Linked DNA regions of Candidatus Scalindua japonica. The protein of the gene in region 1 interacts with the protein of each later gene in a pairwise test. Links are inferred from orthologs where the notes say so. Each region holds a gene or a part of one and is shown in the gene's direction. Other genes may lie near its edges.

The links. The genes of interacting proteins can lie anywhere in the genome.
Region 2: the proteins of SCALIN_RS03560 (region 1) and acpP interact in binary tests that used the Escherichia coli proteins (3 or more experiments, as listed by UniProt). The link is inferred for Candidatus Scalindua japonica from one-to-one orthologs.

Annotation. Positions count from the first base shown.
Region 1 is NZ_BAOS01000004.1:292,244-296,491, forward strand. The notes cover bases 1,413-4,193. They hold SCALIN_RS03560 (acyl-CoA thioesterase), read left to right. Parts: upstream 1,413-2,495; coding sequence 2,496-2,891; downstream 2,892-4,193. Other genes in these bases: SCALIN_RS03550 (acetyl-CoA decarbonylase/synthase complex subunit delta), read left to right, coding at 1,413-1,485; SCALIN_RS03555 (dihydropteroate synthase), read left to right, coding at 1,498-2,283; SCALIN_RS03565 (hypothetical protein), read right to left, coding at 2,981-3,298; SCALIN_RS03570 (hypothetical protein), read right to left, coding at 3,340-3,804; SCALIN_RS03575 (dockerin type I domain-containing protein), read right to left, coding at 4,060-4,193. Also shown: SCALIN_RS03545 (ATP-binding protein), read left to right, coding at 1-502; more of SCALIN_RS03550, read left to right, coding at 529-1,412; more of SCALIN_RS03575, read right to left, coding at 4,194-4,248.
Region 2 is NZ_BAOS01000015.1:52,819-57,241, reverse strand. What follows is about bases 761-3,716. They hold acpP (acyl carrier protein), read left to right. Parts: upstream 761-2,095; coding sequence 2,096-2,338; downstream 2,339-3,716. Other genes in these bases: nadB (L-aspartate oxidase), read right to left, coding at 3,626-3,716; fabF (beta-ketoacyl-ACP synthase II), read left to right, coding at 2,344-3,585; SCALIN_RS09655 (beta-ketoacyl-ACP synthase III), read left to right, coding at 919-1,908; plsX (phosphate acyltransferase PlsX), read left to right, coding at 761-884. In the rest of the region: more of plsX, read left to right, coding at 1-760; more of nadB, read right to left, coding at 3,717-4,423. UniProt on the Escherichia coli protein: Carrier of the growing fatty acid chain in fatty acid biosynthesis.

The DNA of each region.
Region 1 (4,248 bases):
AGAGAACAAATTTGATCTACTGACAATGGGAAGACCGGAAGGACCAAAATGTTACTGTTATGCCAACAATCTGCTTCGAAAATATCTTGATAAAGCCGAACAAAGTTACCCTTATATTATTATTGATACAGAGGCAGGAATGGAACATTTGTCCCGAAGGACCACGAATGATGTAGACCTGCTCATAATTGCATTTGAATCTACAATTATCGGAGTGCATACCGCTAACAGAATAACCGAATTAATTGAGAGCCTTCCAATCAAAATTAAAAAGACGGTATACGTTATGTGCAAAGTACCCGCAAAGGGAGTAAGCGAAAAAGTTGATGCTGAAGTTTCCAAATTCGGAATTGAAGTATCGACGAAGTTACCATTTGACGAAGAAATATATGATCACATCACCTCCGGTGACTCTTTGTTGGATATAAGCCCAGAAAATGCTGTTTACAGCGAAATCAAGAATTTAATGGATAAATTCGTAACAATTACATCAGATAAATGATTATATTTTAGTTTGGAGATAAAATAATGGAAATTGTCAATGTAGCAGATAAGTGTTCAGGAAACGTACAAGAAGTTACAATCGGAGCAACCAGCGACGAAGGTGGTACCAGGGGTAAGACGGTAACCGTTGGTGGCGCAAACAGTATTCCGTTTATGGACATTGATGGAAGCATCGGCCACAAACCGGCGATCGCAATGGATGTATATGATGCCCCACCGGATGAGTGGCCTGAGCCTCTTTTAAAACATTATGCGGATGTTGTTGACAATCCGGCAAACTGGGCTAAAAAATGTGCTGAATTTGGTGCAGACTTAATCTGTTTGAAACTTGACGCAATCCACCCTGATAAAGGGAATAAAAGCGCAGAAGAGACGGTAAGTACCGTTAAATCTATTCTTGAGGCTGTTGATATACCCCTTATCATATGGGGATGTGAAAATGATGAGAGGGATAATGAAATAATGCCAAAGGTCAGTGAGGCAGCTAAAGGAGAGAGATGCCTTCTGGGAGGAGCGACTCAGGAGAATTACAAAACCATTACTGCTGTTTGCCTTGCAGACGGGCACAACCTGATAACCCAGGCCCCGGTTGACATTAACATTGGAAAACAGATAAACATCCTGGTAACTGATTTAGGATTTCCTACCGACAGGATCGTAATGTTTCAGACTACCGGCGCACTTGGATACGGTATTGAATACTGCTACTCAATCCATGAACGAGGAAGAATTGCGGCGCTTTCAGGAGACCACCAGATGGCGACTCCGGTTATTTGTGATGTTGGCCACGAAGCGTGGCGTGCAAAGGAAGCAAAAGCCACTGACAGTGAAGCTCCTCAATGGGGGGCCTTTGCGGAAAGAGGAATAATGTGGGAAGCAATTACCGCCACTACATTGATACAATCCGGTGTTGACATAATCAGGATGAACCATCCTGAAGCAGTTACAATTGTAAAAAAACATATAGAAAATCTTACATAGAAGGAGAAGAACATGATAACCCTGGCGGAAAGAATTAATGGGCAGTTTCTGGATGTAAAGAAGGCGATTAAAGAGAGAGACCCCTCTGTAATCCATGAATTAGCAAAAAAACAGACTGAAGCGGGAGCTACATATCTGGATATAAACGTTGGAACTGCTGCTGCAGATCAGGAGGACGCCATGAAATGGTTGGTGGAGTCAACACAGGAGGCAGTAAATACACCTATTGCAATAGACAGCCAGAAATTGAGTGTTATTAAAGCAGGCCTTGAGGTAATAAAAAACGATGTTATGATTAATTCTGCTCAAGGTGACCCTGAAGTTCTTGACACTTATATGCAACTTGCAAAGGAGCATAATGCTGCTTTGATTTGTCTCACTATGAATAAGGAAGGTATTCCTCAAAATGTAGATACTCGCATTGAGATAGCAGCTGAAATTGCCGGAAAAGCTTTGGAACACGATGTGGATATGGACAAAATTTTTATTGATCCTATTTTATTCTCAATACCAGTTGACCAGAAACAACCCGCTTATATGCTGGAGGTTTTTAGTCAGATAAAACTTATCTCTGATCCATCTCCACACATAACTGTCGGTTTAAGTAATTTGGCTCAGGGTACACAGGAAAAGTCTTTAATATGCAGAACGTTCTTGACTATGGCAATTGCCGCGGGTATGGACACTGCCCTCATGGATGTGCTTGATACGGAGCTCATGGATGCTGCGATCTGCTCTGAAATGCTTCTGAATAAGCAGATTTACAGCGATTCATTTCTCAAAGCTGCAAGAGTATAATCTACCCATATCATGGGAAATAAATAGTAGACCGGCCTCTCTTTCGAGAGGACTCCAGAATTGGAATCCTCTCGAAAGAGAGGCCGGTCACTTTTATACATACAAAAAATTATTATGTAAGATCCGTTCCACACCTGAATGATAAATCAGGCAGGCTTATCGGATATTTTTTAGTTCTATTCGGGGAACACCCCCCCCCATATCACCATTCTATGAAGTGCAGTGAAATTAATGTCAGAGTGAGATACCAGGAAACCGACCAGATGGGAATAGTATATTACTCAAACTACTTTGTCTATTTTGAAATGGGCAGAATAGAGTTTCTGCGTGATCTCGGTATATCGTATGCGGAACTTGAAAAAGAAGATGTATTTCTTGCGGTAGCGGATGCTCATTGTAAATACAAGGCCCCTGCCCTGTTTGACGATCTCCTGGTTATCAAAACATGTTTAACTAAGATGAAATTAGCAAGAATCGAATTCTGTTATGAGATCAGGCGTGTTAATGAAGAAAATCTGATTGCGGAAGGCTCTACCCTCCTTGCATGTCTGGGGAAAAATAAGAAGCCAATGGCAATTCCCGAAAAGATCAGAGAAGTCCTTACTTAGAGCAATATTAAGCATCTCATATCAGATTTGCCAACCATCCCCATCCCCCCCTAATACAAAGGGGGAATACATCCTACATTATCAACGCTTCACTTCTTTGTTTTATACGTCAAGTTTGAGACAATGTAACCCATCCCCTCTAATAAACGAACAACCTTCTTATTTGCCTTTTGTATATTTGAATAATCAGGTAGCCAGAACTTTTTTGTATCAATACCGCTTATTGTTTTGTTATTTGAATTTATATAAATAGTTCTTTTTACGGAATTTGTATCATCATACTTAACCATAGTCATACCGTCATTCGGATCGAAATCAATATCAACCCTTAAATTCTCCTCGCGGTATATTTCACCTAATCTCTTTACTATCTCAATTAAATCATTTAATGAATTGTTATTCTGCATAATATTTAGTCAGTAGTAGAACAGTACAAATATAATCTAAATCAGAAAGAGTCATTAACTTCTGTCCAAGTTGATCCAATTAGCTCTTGCGTAGGTTTTCTCCGCGTTTGTAATGCGACATTACGGATATCTTCGGGTTTGACATTGGGTGAATTTTCCATTACTGACCACTCAAAAAGTAATCGTGCACATTCCTTTTTGATCAGAACAAATATCTTGTGCATATTTTCATAAAAAACATAAATTGACGGATCTACAGAAAACATGTCGCCCAACAGGTTAATACTCTTGTATTTATCTTGGCGGATTTTGCCTTTTGAGTGGAGTATTACGTTCCGGATTGTTCGCACATAGCTCATTATATCAGATTTAATCTCATTTTCAGCAATATTCGTAGACTTTGCAAGGCGAGGTCTAATTTCATCCTCACAGTATGCGAACAGGAATACCAGTATTGCCTGAGAATGCTGTTGTGTATTAGAGCCGTCAACAGAGTTTGAAGACAAATAATCATTTGAACGAATGATACGGTTATGGATTATATCAGGCGTGGATGGATCTTCGTAGCTGGCCCATACTACCTAAATTGGCGGTGTCACAATTATTTTTTGGCTATGTAGCTATTTTGCGGATTGATAAATTGTAATAAAGCAGGAAACTCTCAATATGATCCTACATCTATACTGAAACTATTCGTTAGAGCTTTCACATAAAAAAAGCCAACCCAAAGGTTGACTTTTATATCTGAAATAATAAGATTATCAATTAGCAGTTTTTCCATAATTAACTATCAAAATAAAGTAATCAAACCCATCAACACGACCATCTTTGTTTAAATCAGCAGATTGTAATTGGGTAGGTATTTCTGGACCTATATGAAAGTAACTGCATTCATATGTGAGATGGCTTGCGCTCTGTCCCCAATGAGCTCCTAACACCGTTAGATCATT
Region 2 (4,423 bases), on another replicon or contig:
TGGTTGCATGTGGTGCTACTACTGTTGATAATATTTCAGTTGTGCATGCGTCACAAGTAGTAGGCATGAACGAGTCTGCAACTGTAGCCGTGCGTAAAAAAGCAGATTCATCAATAACCAAAAGTGTAAAGTTGGTAGCTGAAAAAGCGGCAGATGCGGTAGTGAGCGCAGGTAACACAGGTGCGTCTGTAGCTGCGGCATCCTTGTTTCTTCGTACGTTGGAGCATGTTAAACGTCCGGGGATAGCTGTGTCGATACCGACTTTTCATGGTGCGTGTATGGTAATTGATGCCGGTGCGAATATACAATGCAAGCCTTCACATTTGATGCAATACGGAGTTATGGCATCTGTCTTTTGTAAATATGTGTTGAATATTGAGAAACCGAGAGTAGGGCTTTTAAATATCGGAGAAGAGGACGCGAAGGGTAACGAGTTGGTAAAAGAGACTTTTTCACTTCTTTCAAATACTTCGCTGAACTTTGTTGGAAACGCGGAAGGACGTGATGTCTTTGATGGCAAGTTTGATATAGTTGTTTGTGAAGGTTTTGTTGGTAATGTTCTGTTGAAATTTGCAGAAGGGCTCTCGATAAGTATGTTGGCTGCATTTGCATTGGAGGCAAAGAAGAGTGTCTGGACAAGACTGGGGGCCTGGCTGTGCAAACCTGTTCGCGAACATCTGTACAGTAAAATGGATTATACCGAATATGGTGGTGTTCCATTACTTGGGATCGATGGTATCTGCATTATTTCTCATGGAAGGTCGGATTCCAAAACAATCCAGAATGCAATAAGAGAAGCTATACAGTTTGGTAAGTACGAAGTAAATAAACATATTAATACAGAACTTGAGATTGCAAATTCGTCTCTTGTGACTGCTATATAAATAAACCCAATTTCCTAATTTATTAGGATAATTAATGGATAATGAATACAAGGCATCAATTACAGGGGTAGGGTCTTTTTTACCCGAAAAAGTACTCACCAACGACGATCTGTCGAAGATGCTTGATACAACGGATGAATGGATCACCAAGCGTACGGGGATAAAGGAAAGGCGTATTGTAGAAAATGGAGTTGCTGCTTCGGATCTTGCGGTTGAAGCGTCTTTACGTGCGCTGGATGATGCAAATGTCTTACCCACTGAAGTAGATCTAATAATTGCATCCACTATCACACCCGACTGTTTATTCCCTTCTACTTCCTGTTATATACAGGAGAAGTTAGGTGCACGGAATGCAGGTGCTTTCGATTTATTGGCAGCTTGTGCGGGATTTGTGTATGCATTATCTGTAGCGAGAAGTTTTGTTGCATCCGGAGCCATGAAAACAGTATTGGTTGTTGGGACTGAATGCATGTCGAAGATTACCGACTATACTGACAGGTCAACATGTATTCTTTTTGGTGATGGAGCTGGTGCGGTAGTCGTCCAACAAGGTAATGGCAGAAGAGAGATAATTACGACATATTTGGGTTCGGATGGCAGTCAGGCAGAGTTGTTGATGCTTCCGGCAGGTGGTTCCAGGTTACCTGCGTCCCATGAGACAGTAGATTCGCGTTCACATTATATTAAGCTGAGAGGTAAAGAGGTATTTAAGCAAGCCATTATTAACATGGTTGATGTAATCACCAGGGCTGCTACTGAAAATAACATGCGGGTAGAAGACTTTGATATGATTATTCCACATCAAAGCAATATTAGAATAATTGAAGCCGCTATGGAAAAGCTTAAACTTCCAAAGGAAAAAGCATACATTAATATCGACCGTTATGGCAATACATCTTCTGCTTCTATTCCTATAGCAATGGATGAGATAGAGAAGGGGGGGGTGTTAAAACCGGGAAGTACGGCGATTCTGGTTGCTTTTGGAGGGGGTTTAACATGGAGTTCGTCTATAATTAAGTGGTAAAAAAGAAGTATATATGATGTGATGGATTGTGGGAAACAGACACGTTTTATAGAAAGAATTTGGGTAAGTTATTTGCGTGACTACTTATTAAAAACAGATCTTACAATGAGATGAGAAATATTAATTATTACAATTCTTTAGTGAAATATTGAAAAATCTGGGAATTTTGTCCTAAGGAGGAAACGTCTTGTCTACAGAAGAATCAGTTGAAGAAAAAGTAAAAGAAATAATTGTAAAGCAGATGGGTGTGAATAAGGACCAGGTAACACCGGAAACATCTTTTATAAACGATTTGGGTGCGGATTCGCTTGATACTGTTGAACTGGTAATGGAGCTTGAAGATGCGTTTGATGTTAGTATTCCTGATGAAGAAGCTGAAAAAATTCAAACTGTCGGGGATGCGATAACATATATTAAGGAGCACAAGTAAAAACGATGGGTTCAAGAGTAGCGATTACAGGTCTTGGGGCAATAACCCCGGTAGGTTGTGAGAAAGATCAACTTTGGGAATCATTGTGTAATGGTAAAAGCGGAATTGCTGATATAACTGCTTTTGACACAACTGGTCATGACGTACTTATTGCGGGAGAAGCGGCAGATTTTGATGCGGCTAGATGGTTTAATAAGAAGGAAGAGAGAAGGTTAGACAGATTTTCTCAATTCGCTGTAGCCTCTGCGGCCCTTGCCCTTGAAGATTCCGGGATCGATCTTGATAATATGGACCGGGATAAGGTAGGTGCAATTATTGGTACCGGTATTGGTGGTATTATTGAGATTGAAGCGCAGCATAAGATTTTACTCGAAAGAGGTCCATCAAGAGTTTCTCCTTTTATGATTACTAAATTAATGGCTAATGCAGCACCGGGTTACATAGCTATTAAATTTGGCCTTCGAGCCGCAAATTTTTCTGTTATTACCGCTTGTGCGTCTGGCGCGCATGCCATTGTTGAAGCATTCCGGATTGTTCAGAGAGGAGAAGCAGATGTAATGTTTGCGGGAGGAACTGAAGCAACGATTACTCCACTCTGTGTAGGCGCGTTTAATAATATGAAGGCTTTGTCTACAAGAAACGAGGAGCCTCAGAAAGCCAGTAGACCTTTTGATAGAGATAGAAACGGGTTTGTCATTTCGGAAGGTTCCGGTATGGTCATTTTAGAAGAGATGGAAAGTGCAAAGAGGAGAGGTGCGACTATTTATGCTGAGATGCTCGGCTTTGCAATGAGTGATGACGCACATCACATAACAGCCCCCCATCCTGAAGGTAAAGGTGCTTGTACCGCCATGAGGAACGCATTAAAAGATGCCAGGTTGAATGTTGAACAGATATCCTACATTAATGCACATGCGACATCTACTCACCTTGGAGATATGGTTGAGATTAACGCCATCAAGAATGTTTTTCGCGATCACGTAAAGAATATATCTGTCAGCTCGACGAAATCCATGCTGGGTCATCAACTGGGGGCTTCAGGTGGAGTTGAAGCATTAATATGTTCGTTGGTATTAGATAAGAACGTTATTCCTCCTACGATAAATTATGATAATCCTGACCCTGATTGTGATGGAATAGACTTTGTTCCTAATGAGGCGAAGGAAAGACAAATAGAGAATGTGATGTCCAATTCTTTTGGTTTTGGCGGTCACAATGTCAGTATTATTCTGGGTAAGGTACGCTAATTCTCATTGTCTGAAACTAAGACATTAAGTTGTTATTTTCTTATTGCTCAAATCCGTTTGTGTTATTATTGACGATAATGTGTTTTTTCCATTGTTTGTCATTTGTATTTAGATGGTCTAATCGATAGTGAACGCCTCTTGATTCACGCCTTTTAAAAGCTGAACTTGCAATTAAGATTGATGCGGTGAGCATGTTTTGTACTTCCCAGCCAAGTGGTGATGAAAATTCATTACTAATAATATACTTTGACCAATGTTTAATGCTATTGATTGTGTCTTTAAGGTATTTGCCGTCTCTTTCGATACCAACATTTCTCCACATAATACTTTTTAGTGAATTTTTAATATCTTTTAAATCCAGTTCGTTATATAAATGGCTCTTGGATGGTCCTTTAAAGAAACGTGGTGATAATAATTCATCTTTCTTTTTTGCTGATTCCTTACCTGCCAGGTGGCCTGTCCTGTAACCGAAAACCAGTCCTTCTAATAACGAGTTGCTTCCTAGGCGGTTTGCACCATGAAGACCGGTACAGGATACTTCTCCACATGCATAAAGGTTTTCCATGCTTGTTCTTCCTTTTTGGTCCACCAGAATACCTCCAATCATGTAATGAGCGCTCGGATGAACTGGGATTAATTCTTGAGTTATGTCAATGCCGAAAGACTTACATAATTTTTTTATTTTTGGAAATCTTGTGCTGAGCTTTTCTTTTGGAATGTGCCTTACATCCAGATATACATGTGTAAAATCAGTGTTGCGTATTTCCTGTATTATGCTCCTGCTGACGATATCCCTTGGCGCCAGTTCGGCGCTGGAATGATACTTTGGCATGAATCT